DNA from 2 places in the Microbulbifer sp. MCCC 1A16149 genome. Region 2 is predicted to be linked to the other one. Evidence: predicted binding sites of a transcription regulator. Region 2 holds the regulator's gene; the other holds the start of a gene.
What was found. The regulator sigma-54, encoded in region 2, starts transcription at its own class of promoters, with help from an activator protein. The targets are predictions, from matches to a motif close to TGGCACANNNNTTGCNNT.
Positions count from the first base shown of each region.

Region 1: ACONT6_RS05485 (HAD-IIB family hydrolase) is a predicted target of sigma-54. The motif match lies at 5,194-5,211, and genes of this name have one in related genera.

Region 1 covers NZ_CP185959.1:1,310,696-1,318,550, reverse strand. Annotated here, with positions in the region: gene ACONT6_RS05515 (TlpA family protein disulfide reductase) at 1-169, opposite strand, end outside; gene ACONT6_RS05510 (YihY family inner membrane protein) at 126-1,505, opposite strand; gene arsC (arsenate reductase (glutaredoxin)) at 1,689-2,033, shown strand; gene wrbA (NAD(P)H:quinone oxidoreductase) at 2,033-2,665, shown strand; gene ACONT6_RS05495 (DUF2069 domain-containing protein) at 2,658-3,041, shown strand; gene sppA (signal peptide peptidase SppA) at 3,075-4,943, shown strand; gene ACONT6_RS05485 (HAD-IIB family hydrolase) at 5,270-6,148, shown strand; gene ACONT6_RS05480 (glycosyl transferase) at 6,176-7,399, shown strand; gene ACONT6_RS05475 (sugar phosphorylase) at 7,458-7,855, shown strand, end outside.
Region 2 covers NZ_CP185959.1:1,006,222-1,014,076, reverse strand. Annotated here, with positions in the region: gene ACONT6_RS04135 (BolA family protein) at 1-65, opposite strand, end outside; gene ACONT6_RS04130 (MlaC/ttg2D family ABC transporter substrate-binding protein) at 183-746, opposite strand; gene ACONT6_RS04125 (KpsF/GutQ family sugar-phosphate isomerase) at 1,332-2,303, shown strand; gene ACONT6_RS04120 (KdsC family phosphatase) at 2,383-2,943, shown strand; gene lptC (LPS export ABC transporter periplasmic protein LptC) at 3,038-3,601, shown strand; gene lptA (lipopolysaccharide transport periplasmic protein LptA) at 3,588-4,139, shown strand; gene lptB (LPS export ABC transporter ATP-binding protein) at 4,213-4,938, shown strand; gene ACONT6_RS04100 (RNA polymerase factor sigma-54) at 5,172-6,647, shown strand; gene hpf (ribosome hibernation-promoting factor, HPF/YfiA family) at 6,816-7,106, shown strand; gene ptsN (PTS IIA-like nitrogen regulatory protein PtsN) at 7,161-7,622, shown strand; gene rapZ (RNase adapter RapZ) at 7,730-7,855, shown strand, end outside.

The DNA of each region.
Region 1 (7,855 bases), 300 kb from region 2:
CACTGAGTGCCTGCATTCCACCCGGGGACTTGCCGCAACCGGCGATTAGCGACACCGCCAGCAACGCTACCCACACCTTTGAAAACAGCGCGGCATATGGCAATCCCGCAGCGCGCCGGCGGACCTCAGGACTTGGCTGTTTTAGTTGTCGACTTGCCACTGCGGGCATTGCGGCTACTCCCTTTATTATTGGTTTTCTTGCTGTCCTTCTGCTCCGCCGCCGCACTGCTTTCCGGTGGCGGCAGCGCGGGCTCCGCATCCGCGGTATCCACGGATTTCTCCAGCATCTCCGTAGCCATGGATTCCCGGAACAGATCCCCCAGGCTCTGGGAGAACTGCTTGCGGGAATATTCCCGCGCCTCGCGGAAACGCGCATCCACCTGCCGGTACCAGGGCCGCTGCTGCAGTTCGCGGTGGGCATTTTCCGGCAGCGGCGTGGGATGCAGCCAGTCTGCCAGTTGCTGCAGGGTGATGGAATCCAGGTCGCGCACCAGTACATAGTCGTTGCGGTCGGTCTGGGAAATCACCCGGTTGGATTGCAGTACCTCGCGGATATGCCGCCACTGTGAAGGCCGGATACCCGCGCGGGAAATATCCTGCTCGCATACCGGCATCCCCTTCTGATAATTGCTGAAGAACTTCCACAGCAACGACAGGGTGGCCACCAGATCAGAATAATTTCGCCCCTGGGCCGCAGCGTGATAGGCAGACAGGGTCCGTACCAGCACGCAGCCCGCCAGCACGATCATCCACATCAGGTAAATCCAGATCAGAAACAGCGGCACGAATGCGAAGGCACCGTAAATCGCTTGTACCGAACTACGCGCGACGATGGCACCAAACAGGTACTTGGCCGCTTCAAACGCAAAGGCGGTAATCACACCGCCGGCAAGACCGTGGCGCAGGGGAACACGGCAGTTGGGCACGGCGACAAACAGCAGGGTGAAGGCAATTGCGGTAAACACCCATGGCAGAATCCGCAATACCACAGGCAACAGCCCCAGGCTGTCGTTTTGCGCGAGAACTTTCTGTGAAAACAGATAAGTGGTTGCGGCCATCCCGGCCCCGAGCAGGATCGGCCCCAGGCTCAGAATTGCCCAGTACAAAAGAAAGCTGGAAACCCCGCGACGCCCCTTGGGAATATCCCAGATGGCATTGAACGTGGCCTCGATGTTTTTCAACATGAATCCGGCGGTCAACAACAGCAGGCCGATACCCGCACCGGTGAGGCGCTGGGCCTGGGAAGAAAAACTGCTGATGTACTCCTGCACATCACGCCCGCTCTCCGGCACGAAGTGGGAAAAAATCTGCTGCTGGATCTTGCTTTCGAGACCGGCAAAATCCGGAAACAACGACAGCATGGCGTAACTAACAGTTACCAGGGGAACAATCGCAAACAGCGTCATGTAGGTGAGCGCCGCCGCATTCTGTCGGCAGTTTTTTTCGTTGAATACCGTCCACAGGGAAGTAAAAAAGCGACGCCAGCGATGCACCATTTCAGTCATGGGTCTTCTCAGTTTGTTATATAGCCACGACTGCCGGAACCGCGTACGGGTTCCGTGCAGAAAACCGTGTATTCTGTCTAAAAAGTACGCCATACCTCAGCGTAGTCGACGAATGCGGCGGGTTCATGGACGCCCCACCACCACCTGTTAGAATACGCCAAACCTTAACAGGATACCCCTTCAATGTGGACGATCTATCACAACCCGCGCTGTTCAAAATCCCGCCAGACCCTGCAATTGCTGCAGGACAACAATATCGAACCGGAGGTGGTGCTGTATCTGGAAACACCGCCGGATGCCGCCACACTCAAAAGCCTGCTGGGTAAACTGGGCATCGGCGCACGCGACCTGCTGCGCAAGGGCGAAGACGCCTACAAGGCACTGAACCTGAAAGATGCAGCCCTGGCCGACGATGCCCTTATCGAGGCAATGGTGACGAACCCCAAACTAATCGAGCGCCCGATCGTGGTCAAAGGCGACAAGGCTGTTCTCGGCCGTCCGCCGGAAAATGTGCTGGAGCTGATCTGATGGCCACAGCGCCCTACATTCTGATCCTCTATTACAGCCGCAGCGGCGCAACCGCCAAAATGGCCGCCGAGCTCGCCCGCGGCGTCGAGCAACAGGGAATGAGCGCACGCCTGCGTACCGTGCCGCCGGTCTCCCCGGATACCGAAGCAAGCTTGGCGCCGGTGCCCGACAGTGGCGCGCCCTACTGCACAACGGACGATCTGCGCCAGTGCGCCGGCCTGCTGCTCGGCAGCCCGACGCGCTTCGGCAATATGGCCGCCCCGCTGCGCTATTTTCTCGACCAGACCAGTGACATGTGGCTCGATGGCAGCCTAACCGGCAAGCCTGCCGCGGTATTCACTTCCACCGGCAGCCTGCACGGCGGACAGGAGAGCACGCTGATCTCGATGATGCTGCCCCTACTGCACCACGGCATGGTCATCGCCGGTATCCCCTACTCTGAAGCCGCGCTGATGCACACCACCACCGGTGGCACCCCATACGGCGCATCCCACTGGGCCAGCGGTAGCGACACCAGCGACCTGAGCGAAGACGAAACCATCCTGTGTCGCGCTCTCGGCCAGCGCATCGGCACCCTCGCCCAGCAGTTGCTGGTGAAACCCGGCCAGGAACAGGGAGATCACCATGGCTAAAAAAGCCAAACCCATCGACCCGGTGCGCGTTGCTCGCAAGCTGGAAATTGCCCGCAAACTCAACTGGGTCTGCTATGGCGGCCTTCTGCTACTGTTCGCTGTATGGAACCTGTTTCTCGGCGGCTCCATTAAGTGGTGGCTGCTACAGACGGTGCCTCTGCTACTGGTGCTGCCGGGGTTGCTCAAGCAGCGTCAACGCAGCTACTTATGGCTGTGTTTTATCCTGCTGCTGTACATCACCGCCGGAATCGTCGACGTAATGATGCCTGGGCGCGGCTGGCAGCATGGCGTATTAACCGCCCTCAGCCTTATCCTGTTTGTATCTGCAATGATGACCAGCCGCTGGCAGGTGCAATTGCACAACGCGAACACCTAGAACTACAACAGACCGACACAAGGAGTTTCAGGTTTGACCGAAGCAACCCGTCACCGCGGTCCCATCCGCAGTTTTTTTGGTGCCATTGGCGGCGCCATCACCTGGCTGCGCCGGGTATTCACCAACCTGCTGTTCCTTTTGCTGTTACTGTTCATTGGCATGGCCATATTTGGCGGTGAAGAGCGCATCACCGTGCCCCAGGGGGCTGCGCTGAAAGTCGCACCGGGTGGCTACCTGGTGGACGAAGTGAGCCAGCCCAGTGGCGTGCCCGCATTTTTTGGCGGCCCGGCTACACCCCCGGAGACCCGGGTAAAAGACCTGGTCGACGCCATCGACCGCGCTGCCAACGACAACCGCATCGCCGCGCTGGTGCTGGAACTGGATCACCTCGGTGGCGCCAGCCTCAGCAAGCTCGAAGAGGTGGGCGAGGCCGTACGCCGCTTCAAGTCCAGCGACAAGCCGGTCTACGCCATTGGCGACAACTTCACCCAGGGCCAGTACTTCCTCGCCAGCCACGCCGACAAGGTCTACATGAATCCCATGGGCTCTCTGTTGCTGACCGGCTTCGGCAGCTATCGCAATTACTACAAAAGTGCCCTGGACAAGCTCAAAATCAATTTCCACGTGTTTCGGGTCGGCGATTACAAAGACTTTATTGAGCCGTACACCCGTGACGACATGAGCCCGGCATCGCGGGAAAACAACGCCCGCTGGCTGCACCAGCTGTGGAGCGAGTACACGGAACAGGTCACCGGCCTGCGCAACCTGCCGCCCAATGCGGTGGACGCCTATATCGCCGACCTGCCGCAAAACCTGCGCGCTGAAGGCGGTAGCTGGGCGGATGCAGCGCTCGCCAACAAGTTTGTGGACAAGTTGCTCACCCGTCGCGCCGCAGTGGCGGAGCTGCAGGAGCTGGTTGGGGTCAACGAAGCCGACAAATCCCAGTACAAGGCTATCAATGCCATGGACTACCTGCGGCATATGAAGCTGACCAACCTGCCGGATCCCCGTCAGCACAAAGAAAAGATCGGTTTGATCAGTGCCGCCGGCGCCATCGTCGACGGTGAGGCACCCGCCGGGCAGATCGGCAGTGCCACCCTGGGCGACCTGATCGCCGAGGCCCGCGAGAAAAAGGTCAAGGCCCTGGTGCTGCGCATCGACAGCCCCGGCGGCTCCGCCTTTGCCTCCGAGGCCATCCGCCAGGAACTGCTCGCCACCCGTGAAGCGGGCATCCCGGTAGTCATTTCCATGGGCAGTGTCGCCGCTTCCGGTGGCTACTGGATCGCCGCCGGCGGCGACCGCATCTGGGCTTCCCCGTCCACCATCACCGGATCCATCGGTGTGTTTGGTGCCTTCCCCACGTTTGAGGAATCCCTGGAGCACCTGGGTGTATACAACGACGGTGTGGGCACTACCGAGCTGGCCGGCACCATGCGCCTGGATCGCGCACTGCCGGAAGCTGCCGCGGATATCCTGCAGCAGGGCGTGGAGCATACTTACAGCCAGTTCCTGCAACTGGTAGCGGAAGCCCGCAACAGTACACCGCAGGAAATCCATAAAATTGCCCAGGGCCAGGTATGGACCGGACGCACTGCCCATAAACTGGGACTGGTGGATGAGCTTGGCAACCTGAAGGACGCCATTGCCGACGCGGCACAGGTCGCCAACCTGGAAGACTACGAAATCGTGGAGATTCAGCGCGAACTGACCACCAGTGAAAAGCTGATGCGCGCGCTGGCCGATAACGTAGACGCCAGAGTTGCCGCCAGCGTCGAGCAGAACCTGCCGCTGGGAGCCTGGTTCAGCAGCCTGCAACCCGCGCTGCAACCACTGGCAGAACTGAAAACCTTCCGCGATCCCCGAGCACTGTATGTACGCTGCATGAGCTGCGTCGCGCCCTGAGCAGCCCCCTGAACGTCCGCCCCGCCGGTATTGCCGGTGAGGGCTGGCGCTGTTCTCATCCCCACGATACTGCTCCGACACCGCCCCCGACACCAGTCGCACCACTTTGCCGCACGCAAAATATCTCGGAGCACGAAGCGCCCCAATTTGGCGCAGTTTCGCCACTATCCCCAGGGGCACCGACCCAACATAATGAATTCTTCGCCAATCAATGGCCTGAAAGCACCGTCGTAGCTCACTTTTCGCCGACTGGCACTATTTTTGGATTGAGGTATTGGTAGTACGCAAATGACTAATCGATAAATTTCCCACCAGCCCGGATTTCAATGACTGCCAAACAGCAAGCGCCGTACCCTTCCACCGAAATTCAGTGGCTGATCGCCAGTGACCTGGATGGGACCCTGCTGGACCACTTCAGTTACTCCCATCAACCGGCGGATGCCACCCTGGCCGAACTCGAAGCCAGCGGGATCCCGGTCATTCTCAACAGCAGCAAGACTCGCGATGAGATGCTAGAACTGCGCCGGGTGCTGAACAACCAGCATCCGTTTATCGTGGAAAATGGATCGGCGATTTTCATTCCCCGCGGCTACTTTCCCCATAAGCCGGAACGGGCCCGTGAAGAAGCGGGCTACTGGGTGTTGGAACCCGGTGCACGCCGGGACTGTATCCTCGACTTCCTGAAACAGGATAGCGAGGCCCACGGCGCTCCCTATTTAAACTTCGCCGCTGCATCCACCGCGGAGATTGTGGCCGCCACTGGCCTCTCCCAGGGGGAAGCGGAAAAGGCCAATCAGCGCGGCTATTCCGAACCCCTGCTGTGGCAGGGAGATACGCAGCAGAAACTCGCTTTTACCGCGCGCGCCAATGCCTCCGGATTCGCCACCCTGCAGGGGGGCCGCTTCCTGCATGTACTGGGCCAGACGGACAAAGGCCTGGCTACCAAACTGCTGAAAAAAACCTATCAGCAATACACCGATCGAGATTGCAAACTTATCGCCAGTGGCGACGGCCCCAATGACCTGGACATGCTCAAGGTCGCAGATATCGCCATCATTGTGCGCTCTCCCGCACACCAGCCCCCTACCCTTTCCCACCATCCCTCGCTGATCGTCACCCGCGAAACCGGGCCCCGGGGTTGGGCGGAGGCCATTGCAGAAATTTTCGCCCCGGACTCCGCGTCCACAGAGCGGGCCCGCACTTAATTCAGAACGCAAAATAGGAAGTGAACCGTGACCGACTTTTTTCAGAATGGCGACATCACGACCCTGCACAACCTCTCCAACCGCAGCCTGGAAGATATGGAGGCGGACCTGATCCGCTTCTCCAAGCATCGCCCCATGTCCCTGCTGCTGCCCTCGCTCTATTCGGAACTGGAAGGCGAGGCCCTGCCAAAGATTCTGAAAATCCTCTCCGAAGTACCCTATCTCTCAGAAATCGTCATTGGCCTGGACCGCGCCGACGAATCCCAGTATCGCGACGCACTCAAGCAGTTCAGTGTGTTGCCCCAGCATGTGCGGGTACTGTGGAACGACGGTCCGCGCCTGCGGGAACTGGACGCGCAGCTGCAGCGGGACGGGCTGGCGCCCAAGGATGCTGGCAAGGGCCGCAATGTATGGTATTGCCTGGGATACATACTGGCGTCGCGCCGGGGGGAAGCCATTGCACTGCACGACTGCGATATCGTCACCTACGACCGCGCCATGCTCGCGCGCCTGTTCTACCCCGTGGCAAACCCCAACTTCAACTACGAGTTCTGCAAGGGGTATTACTCCCGTGTGGCCAACGGCAAAATCAATGGCCGAGTGTGTCGACTGCTGGTCACCCCGCTGATCCGTACCCTGAAAAAGATCTACGGACACACGCCCTACCTGGAATATATGGACAGCTTCCGCTATTCCCTCGCCGGTGAGTTTTCTTTCCGCCGCGACGTAATCAATGACCTGCGGATTCCCAGTGACTGGGGGCTGGAGATCGGCGTGCTCTCGGAAATGCACCGCAATTACTCAACCAACCGCTTGTGCCAGGTGGATATTGCCCACGCCTACGATCACAAGCACCAGGATGTTTCATTCGACGATGAACACGGCGGCCTGTCCAAAATGTCCATCGACATCGCCAAGTCGTTTTTCCGCAAGCTGGCCACCCAGGGCACCGTGTTCTCGTCAGAGACTTTCCGCAGCATCAAGGCCACCTATTTTCGTGTGGCCCTGGACTTTGTGGAAACCTATCGCAATGACGCCATCATTAATGGCCTGAATTTTGATATCCATAAGGAAGAGCAGACAGTGGAACTCTTCGCCAGCAACCTGGTGAAAGCCGGGCAGGCGTTTCTCGATAACCCGATGGAGACGCCATTCATTCCCAGCTGGAACCGGATTACCAGCGCCGAGCCGGGCTTCCTGAAGCAGCTAAAACAGGCTGTGGAGACGGACTACGAAGAGTACAACGTCTGATCCAGTCAATGACGACCCAACAGCCCAATAAAAAATACCTGGAAACCGGGGGGATATCGTGAGCCATTCCAACTCTCAAGTTCCAATCAAGGAGGTTCTCCACCAGAAGGTGGTGGACCACCTGACCTTTATCTATCCGCAGCTGGAGATCGAGCCCATTGCGCAGGATCTGATCCGCACCATGCGTCTGGATGAGGACTGCCAGAGCCCCCTGGCCCACAAAAACCTCTGGGACCAGACGGATATTGCCGTCATCACCTACGGCAACAGCATCATCAACGGCAACCAGCCCCCACTGAAGACCCTGCACCATTTTCTGCATACGCACTTCCCGATGCTGATCAATACGGTGCATATTCTGCCGTTCTTCCCCTACACCAGTGACGATGGCTTTGCGGTATCTGCTTACAAGCAGGTGGATCCTCCGCTCGGGGACTGGAACGACATACTGCGTAT
Region 2 (7,855 bases):
GACGCTTCAACCTGGCTTCCGGGGATTTGCCCTTCAATCAGGGCTTTGATCTGATCTGGTTGCATAGATGGGGCTTACAGTCGTGTTAAAAGCGCGCAAGTGTACTGGAATAAGTAACCCGGCGCAGCCGCCATTCTCGCGACTGTGCCGGGCCCTTACGTATTCTCACGCATTCGGGCACATCAACCCACTTTGTCCGCTGCAGACCAGCTGGCAATGACTCTGTCGATATCGCCGCCGTTCGTCTGCATGGCCTGAGAGAACTGGCCGCGGAAGGTTTTACCCAGGTTGACGCCGTTCAGAATCACGTTAATCAGCTTCCACTGACCACTGCGATTGCGAACGAGGGTATAAGAGACCTTGGTAACACCCTCTTTACTGCGCACTTCCTGCAGTACATTGACCCGATTACCGCTCGGGGCGGACCCCGGATTCAGCACTTTCACGTCCATATTGCCGAAAGTGGCAACACCCCGGGCAAATGTCGCCACCAGATCGCGACGGAAAGCACTGGCAAATTTGGCGCGCTGGGCTGGGGTCGCCTGCTTGGCGTACTTACCCATCACACCGCGGGCGATAAAGTCGAAATCCACTACCGGTGCCAGTACCCGATCGACAGCCGAGTAGTACCCTTGCGGGTTGGAGTTAACGCTTTTCCCCTCGCTGCGGATCACGCCCAGCAGCTCGTTGGAGACCCCTTCGATCACGGTGTAGGGGTTCTGCGACGCTGAGGCAAATGGTGCCACGCAACACAGCAAGAAAACGGATAACAATGCCCGAACGCGGGCGGTAATCCGCTGATCAGATTTACGGGCTTGGATGGTCATGGCGGGCGTTCTCACAGAATATCTCCCATTGGCAATTCGTCCCTTGGATACTCGCCACAAGAAAAAGTGTCGTGGCGACGCCGAAATTTTTCGCTGGTGGGCTGGAGTGACCGATTTCCCGTTCGGTCTTTCTCGGTAGCTGACAATAGCGGCGGCAAACTATACCATGGCGGCGCTTCGGACAAGCGGCACTGGGTCACTATCGCCATGCTGAGCGGTCGCACTCCCCCGCCCGCAATCCGCCGGCTCGATGGTTGCAGCCGGGATGAATCGGCAAACCAGGCGGTCAGGCCAAAACAGGATCCCATCAGCGCTTACCGAGTCTAGCTGCGCAACGATATTTGCGGCGCGACCGACATTAAAAGGTTAGCACGTCAGCCCACGGGGCAGCGGAGAAGAACCGCCACAAGCCAGCGCCCTGAAACGACAACGCTTCTCTAAACTGAACTGCAGCGAGGCCAACTCTCACGGGCCCCGCCCCAGCGAACCCAGGCGAGATTTACTATGGGAACAGATCTGATCATTGAGGCCGGACGCCGCACCATCTCCATGGAGACCGAGGCAGTGGCTGCCCTGGAAGCCCGTATCGGCGACGATTTCAAACGGGCATGTGAACTGATCCTGTCCTGCAAGGGCCGCGTGATCGTATCCGGCATGGGCAAGTCCGGCCATATAGGCCGCAAGATTGCCGCCACCCTCGCCAGCACCGGCACCCCCAGCTTCTTTGTCCATCCGGGCGAGGCGAGCCATGGCGACCTGGGCATGATCACCCGCCAGGACCTGGTCATCGCGATTTCCAACTCTGGTTCCTCCGCAGAAGTGCTTACCCTGCTGCCCCTGCTCAAACGCCTCGGCATCCCCATGATCAGCATGACCGGCAAGCCGGACTCACCGCTGGCGCAATCCGCCGATGTGAACCTCGACATCGCCGTCGACACCGAAGCCTGCCCGCTCAACCTGGCCCCCACCTCTTCGACCACGGTCACCCTGGTGATGGGCGATGCACTCGCGGTGGCACTGCTGGAAGCGCGCGGCTTTACCGCCGAGGACTTCGCGTTTTCCCACCCGGGAGGCGCACTGGGTCGCCAGTTGCTGCTGAAAGTGGAAGATGTCATGCACGCCGGCGACGAATTACCCCAGGTAGCGCCGGAAACGCCACTTTCCACAGCGCTGCTGGAGATGACCAGCAAAGGCTTTGGCATGACAACCGTGGTCGACAGCGATGGCCGGCTGCTGGGGGTATTCACCGACGGTGACCTGCGCCGGGTGATCGACCAGAAGCAGGAGCTGGATAGCGCCACCATGGACCAGGTGATGAGCCGCCGCCCCAAAACGGTCAGTGCCCACACCCTCGCTGCAGAGGCGCTGCGTATCATGGAGGACAACAAGATCACGGCACTGGTCGTTGAGGATCCTGAACACCACCCCATCGGACTCCTGCATATGCACGACATCTTGCGCGCCGGAGTCATCTGACCCGGCTCTCGCAAGCCTCGCACCCGGGCGTACAGATACCTGCACAAAACGATAGCTATATAGATAGAAGGGACACCCCGTGAACCAGCAGCAACCGCACACAGAACAGGACATCCGCGACAAACTGAGCCGGGTGCGCCACTTGATCCTCGACGTGGACGGCGTGCTTACCGACGGCCGACTGTATTTCGACAACCATGGAAACGAACTGAAAACCTTCCACACCCTGGATGGCCACGGCATCAAGATGCTGCAGCAATCCGGTGTCGCCGTGGCCATCATTACCGGCCGACGCAGCTCCCTGGTGGAAAAGCGCGCGCACGACCTGGGTATTACCCGTCTGATCCAGGGCCGGGAAGACAAGTACACGGCGTTTCTGGAGCTGTTCGCGAACGAGCCCTACGATATGCAGCACATCGCCTACATGGGGGACGACTATCCAGACCTGCAAGTGATGACACGGGTGGGCTGCCCGATCGCGGTCCCCAATGCGGCACCACCGGTACTCGAACGCGCGCTGTTTGTCACCGAGCGGAGCGGGGGTATGGGTGCGGTACGCGAAGTGTGCGACCGGATCATGCATGCTCAGGACACCTTCAACGCGGCACTGGCACCCTACCTCGCCGACGGCGACAGGTAGTCCGTAGCGCCATCGCCTGAACCAACAGGCCACAGCGAAGACTAAATGAGCGGCCAACTGAAATTGGCTGTCCACTCAAGGAAACGAAAAACGAATGCGCACCTGGCTACCCCTGGTCATTGTTGTCACCCTCATCTCCCTCGGGCTGTGGTTTACCGAAAGCCCGCCCGAGCAGTTGATGGGCAAGCGCCCCACCCAACAGGAACACAACAAGGCCGCGGACCTCATCATCAGGAACGCCCGCACGCGCCATTTCAGCGCCGGGGGCACACTCGCCTACGAAGTGGACGCCGAGCGCGTAACCTTTTTCCAGTTCGCGCGCCGCGACCGCGCTGACCTCACCGAGCCACGCATGATGTTCTATCAGGGCGAAGATTCCCGCTGGCGCACGGAATCCCGCTCCGGCGTGGCCTACAACAACGGCCAGCGCGTGGTGCTGCGCGGCGATGTCTCGATCCGGGAATTACCGGAACCGGGTATTACCCTGCGCACCCCCAGCATTACGATCAAGCCGCGCGAAGAATTCGCCGAGACGAATAAACGCGTTACCATTACCGACGGGCCGAACCGCACCACAGGCAAAGGCCTGCGCGCCGACCTGAAAAAAGACAAAGTAGAAATCCTGTCTGAAGTGGAAAGCAGCTATGAAGCCAAATAACTCGACCCACCCTGCGGCGCGCAGTATCGCCCGCGCAGCCTGTGCGACACTGATCGCCACACTGCTATTTGCTGCCAACAGTCAGGCCCTGCCCAATGACCGGGAACAACCGGTCAAGGTTTCCGCGGACAAACTGGAAGCCAATCGCAGCAAGAATCTGTCGGTGTACAGCGGCAACGTGGTGATCAGCCAGGGCTCCCTGCAGATCCGCGCCGACCGCGTAGAGGTGCACGGCAATACCAAAGGTGAAATCAACAAGGTGGTTGCCACCGGCAAGCCTGCACACTTCCAGCAGCAGGTTGAGGAAAGCACCACCCCGGTCAAGGCGCGCGCCAAACGCATCGAATTTCTGGTCAGCAGCGACGCCCTGCAACTCACCGGAGAAGCGTTTGTCGACCGCGATGGCAACACCCTGTCTGCCGAGCGCATCGACTACGACCTCAATAGCGAGCAAATGCAAGCCCAGGGACAGTCAGAACAGAAGCGGGTAGAAATGATCTGGAAACCGGAATCCAAACCGGCACAAAACGACCAGTAAGCGCCGCCAGCCCGACACACAATATTCAACAAGCGGACCGCCCACAGCGGCCCTACAGATACCGGATTGCAACATGCCGACGCTCAAAGCGTTACACCTCGCCAAGCAGTACAAGAAACGCAAAGTCGTTCAGGACGTTTCCGTGAGCGTTTCCAGCGGTCAGGTCGTCGGCCTGCTCGGCCCCAACGGTGCCGGCAAGACTACCTGCTTTTACATGATCGCCGGCCTGGTCCAAGCGGATGCCGGGCAGGTGCTGATCGACGATGAAGACATTACCGGCTACTCGATGCATGGCCGCGCACGCAAAGGTATCGGCTACCTGCCGCAGGAAGCCTCGGTATTCCGTCGCCTGTCGGTAGCCGACAACATCCTTGCCATCCTCGAGACGCGCAAGGACCTGAACCGCAGCCAGCGCCAGCAGCAGCTGGAAGCACTGCTGGAAGAATTCCATATCACCCACATCCGAGACAGCCTGGGTATGGCCCTGTCCGGCGGTGAGCGCCGTCGCGTCGAGATTGCGCGCGCACTCGCCACCAACCCCGCCTTCGTCCTGCTCGACGAACCTTTCGCCGGGGTAGACCCCATCTCGGTCAATGACATCCAGCAAATCATCCGCCACCTGAGGGATCGAGGTATCGGCGTGCTGATCACCGATCACAACGTGCGCGAGACCCTGGATATCTGCGAAACCGCCTACATCGTCAGCGAAGGGCATATTATCGCCTCAGGCAACCCCAAAGACGTCGCTGCGAACAAGCAGGTGAAAGACGTATATCTGGGACACGAGTTCACCATTTGACCCAAATCCGGGGGATCCATCTGCTCAATCCCCCGCAATCCTAGACAGCCATCACAAATAATACCGGCACAACCAGAAGCAAAAGTCGTTTCGGCACACTTATTGCTTAACCTGCCTCTTGTGTTCCGATTTGCCCCGGGGTAGTCTGCAGGAAATGAGCTTTACGCCGCCGTAACAGATACAGATTCTGTACAGCGCACCAACGCCAGATAATTCTGCCGGCATACCCCCTTATGAAGCAGTCACTCCAGTTAAAACTCGGTACCCAGCTGACGATGACGCCCCAGCTGCAACAGGCCATTCGCCTGCTGCAGCTGTCGACCCTGGACCTGCAACAGGAAATCCAGTCGGCGCTCGACAGCAATCCGCTACTGGAATCGGACTTTGACGAGCACGCCGGCGAGACACACCAGGATCAGAACACCCCCGCCAGCTCCGAAGGCCAGGAGCGCGAAGCCGCCGAGCGCGAGAGCGCCCTCGAGGCCAAGAACGAGTCCACTGCCGATGGCGACTGGAACAGCGAGATCCCGGATGACCTACCGGTGGATACCCGCTGGGACGACATCTATACCGGCGGCAGCTACACCGGCGGCGACGGGGAAGACTTCGCCCTCGAACACCGCAACGCGGTATCCGAGAGCCTGCAGGATCACCTGCTGTGGCAGCTCAATCTCACTCCGCTAACCGATGGCGACAAGCTGATCGGCGAGTCACTGATCGACGCCATTGCCCCCAACGGTTTCCTGGATTCAGACCTGGACGAAATGGCCGAGGCCCTCGAAGTCGAAATCGACGAGGTTCTCGCGGTCCTGAAAACCATCCAGCAGTTTGAGCCGGTGGGCTGTGGCGCCCGTGACCTGCGCGAGAGCCTGCTGCTTCAGCTGCGCCAACAACCGACGGAAACACCGTGGTTGCCCCAGGCATTGATCGTGGTGGACCAACACCTGGACCTGCTGGGGAAACGGGACTTTCGCCAACTGAGCCGCCGCACCCGCCTCAGCGAATCCCAGCTGGGCGAAGTCATGCGCCTGATCCAGACCCTCACGCCCTACCCCGGCGAGGCTTTTGGCGGCGAAGAGCCCCAGTATGTGGTGCCGGACGTCATCGTGAGCCGTAGACAGCAGCGCTGGGTGGTGGAACTTAACCCCGAAACAACGCCCAAGCTACGCATCAACGACGCCTATGCATCGCTGATCAAGCGCGCCGACAACTCCAGCGAGAACAACTACCTGCGCGACAACCTGCAGGAGGCGCGCTGGTTCCTGAAAAGTCTGCAGAGCCGCCACGAGACCCTGCTCAAGGTCGCCAGCTGTATCGTGGAAAAGCAGCAGGGATTTTTCGAACTGGGACCGGAGGCCATGAAACCCATGGTGCTGGCGAACATTGCCGAAACCATCGGCATGCACGAATCCACCATTTCCCGGGTAACCACCCAGAAGTACATGCTCACCCCACGCGGTGTGTTCGAGCTCAAGTACTTCTTCTCGAGCCATGTCAGCACCGACTCCGGCGAGGATGCCTCATCTACTGCCATCCGCGCACTGATCCGCAAGCTGATCGACGCCGAGCAGCCGCGCAAGCCCCTGTCGGACAACAAGATCACCCAGGAGCTGGATTCACAGGGAATCAAGGTGGCCCGACGCACGGTGGCGAAATACCGGGAATCCATGGGAATCCCCTCCTCCAGCGAGCGAAAACGACTGGTTTAACCAGTCAGGTCACAAAGCCGGGGCACTGCAACCCTCCCGCGATCATTTTCTGAGCGACCAATGCACCGACATTGAGTGTATCCTTCCATTCTGGCGCACTTCCTAGTAGGGTTGCCGCCCTGTGCGGGGGTGCTGCCAAATTGTGTTGCACCCGATGAGGAGAAATCCATGCAGATCAATATCAGTGGCCATCATGTTGACGTAACTCCGGCCATTCGCGATTACTGCCTGACCAAACTGGACAAGCTCTCCCGCCACCACGACCTGATCACCAATACACAGGTCATACTTTCCGTCGACAAACTCATCCAGAAAGCCGAAGCGCGGGTTCACGTGAATGGCAAGGATGTGTTTGCAGATTCGGAATCGGAAGATATGTACGCGGCGATTGATTCTCTCGCCGACAAACTCGACCGGCAGCTGCTGAAACACAAAGAAAAGTTACGCAGTCACCGCTAGTCGTAACACAATCAGGTTACCGGCTGGCCTGTACCGCTAGATCATCAGTAAGTTATGACATTGGACGCACTACTCTCTCCCCGCCTGAGCCTTTGCCACCTGGCGGGGAGTAGCAAGAAAAAGCTATTACTCAACATCGCCCAGGCGATTTCAGAACAATACCCCGATCTGGATTCCGATACCGTTTTCAACCAGCTGGTAGCCCGGGAGCGCCTCGGCTCCACCGGTATTGGTGAGGGTGTTGCCATCCCGCACTGCCGCCTGCCCGGCTGTGAAAAGCCCATTGGTGTGCTGTGCACAACCTCCCCTGCGGTGGACTTTGATGCCATCGACCGCCAGCCTGTGGACCTTCTGTTTGCCCTGTTAGTGCCAGAGGACTCGGAACAGGAGCACCTCGAGACCCTGGCGCAGATCGCCGCGCTATTCAGCGACAGCCGGGTGCGTGAAAAACTCCGCGAAGCCAGCACCAGTGACGAGCTGTACGCACTGGCAATCAACAGCGCCGCCGCGGCATAATAGCCAACGCACGCATCCGGCAAGTTTCCGTCGCCGGATGACCAGCCCAAGTTAGCCATTCCGGTCGCGCAGCAAAGCGCCCGGAATCAGCAAGGAGTGCTTGTTTCATGCGCCTGGTCATAATCAGCGGCCGCTCCGGCTCCGGTAAAAGCTCCGCACTGCAATTGCTGGAAGATGTGGGTTTCAACTGCATCGATAACCTCCCCGCGAGCCTGTTGCCGGAACTCATCCGC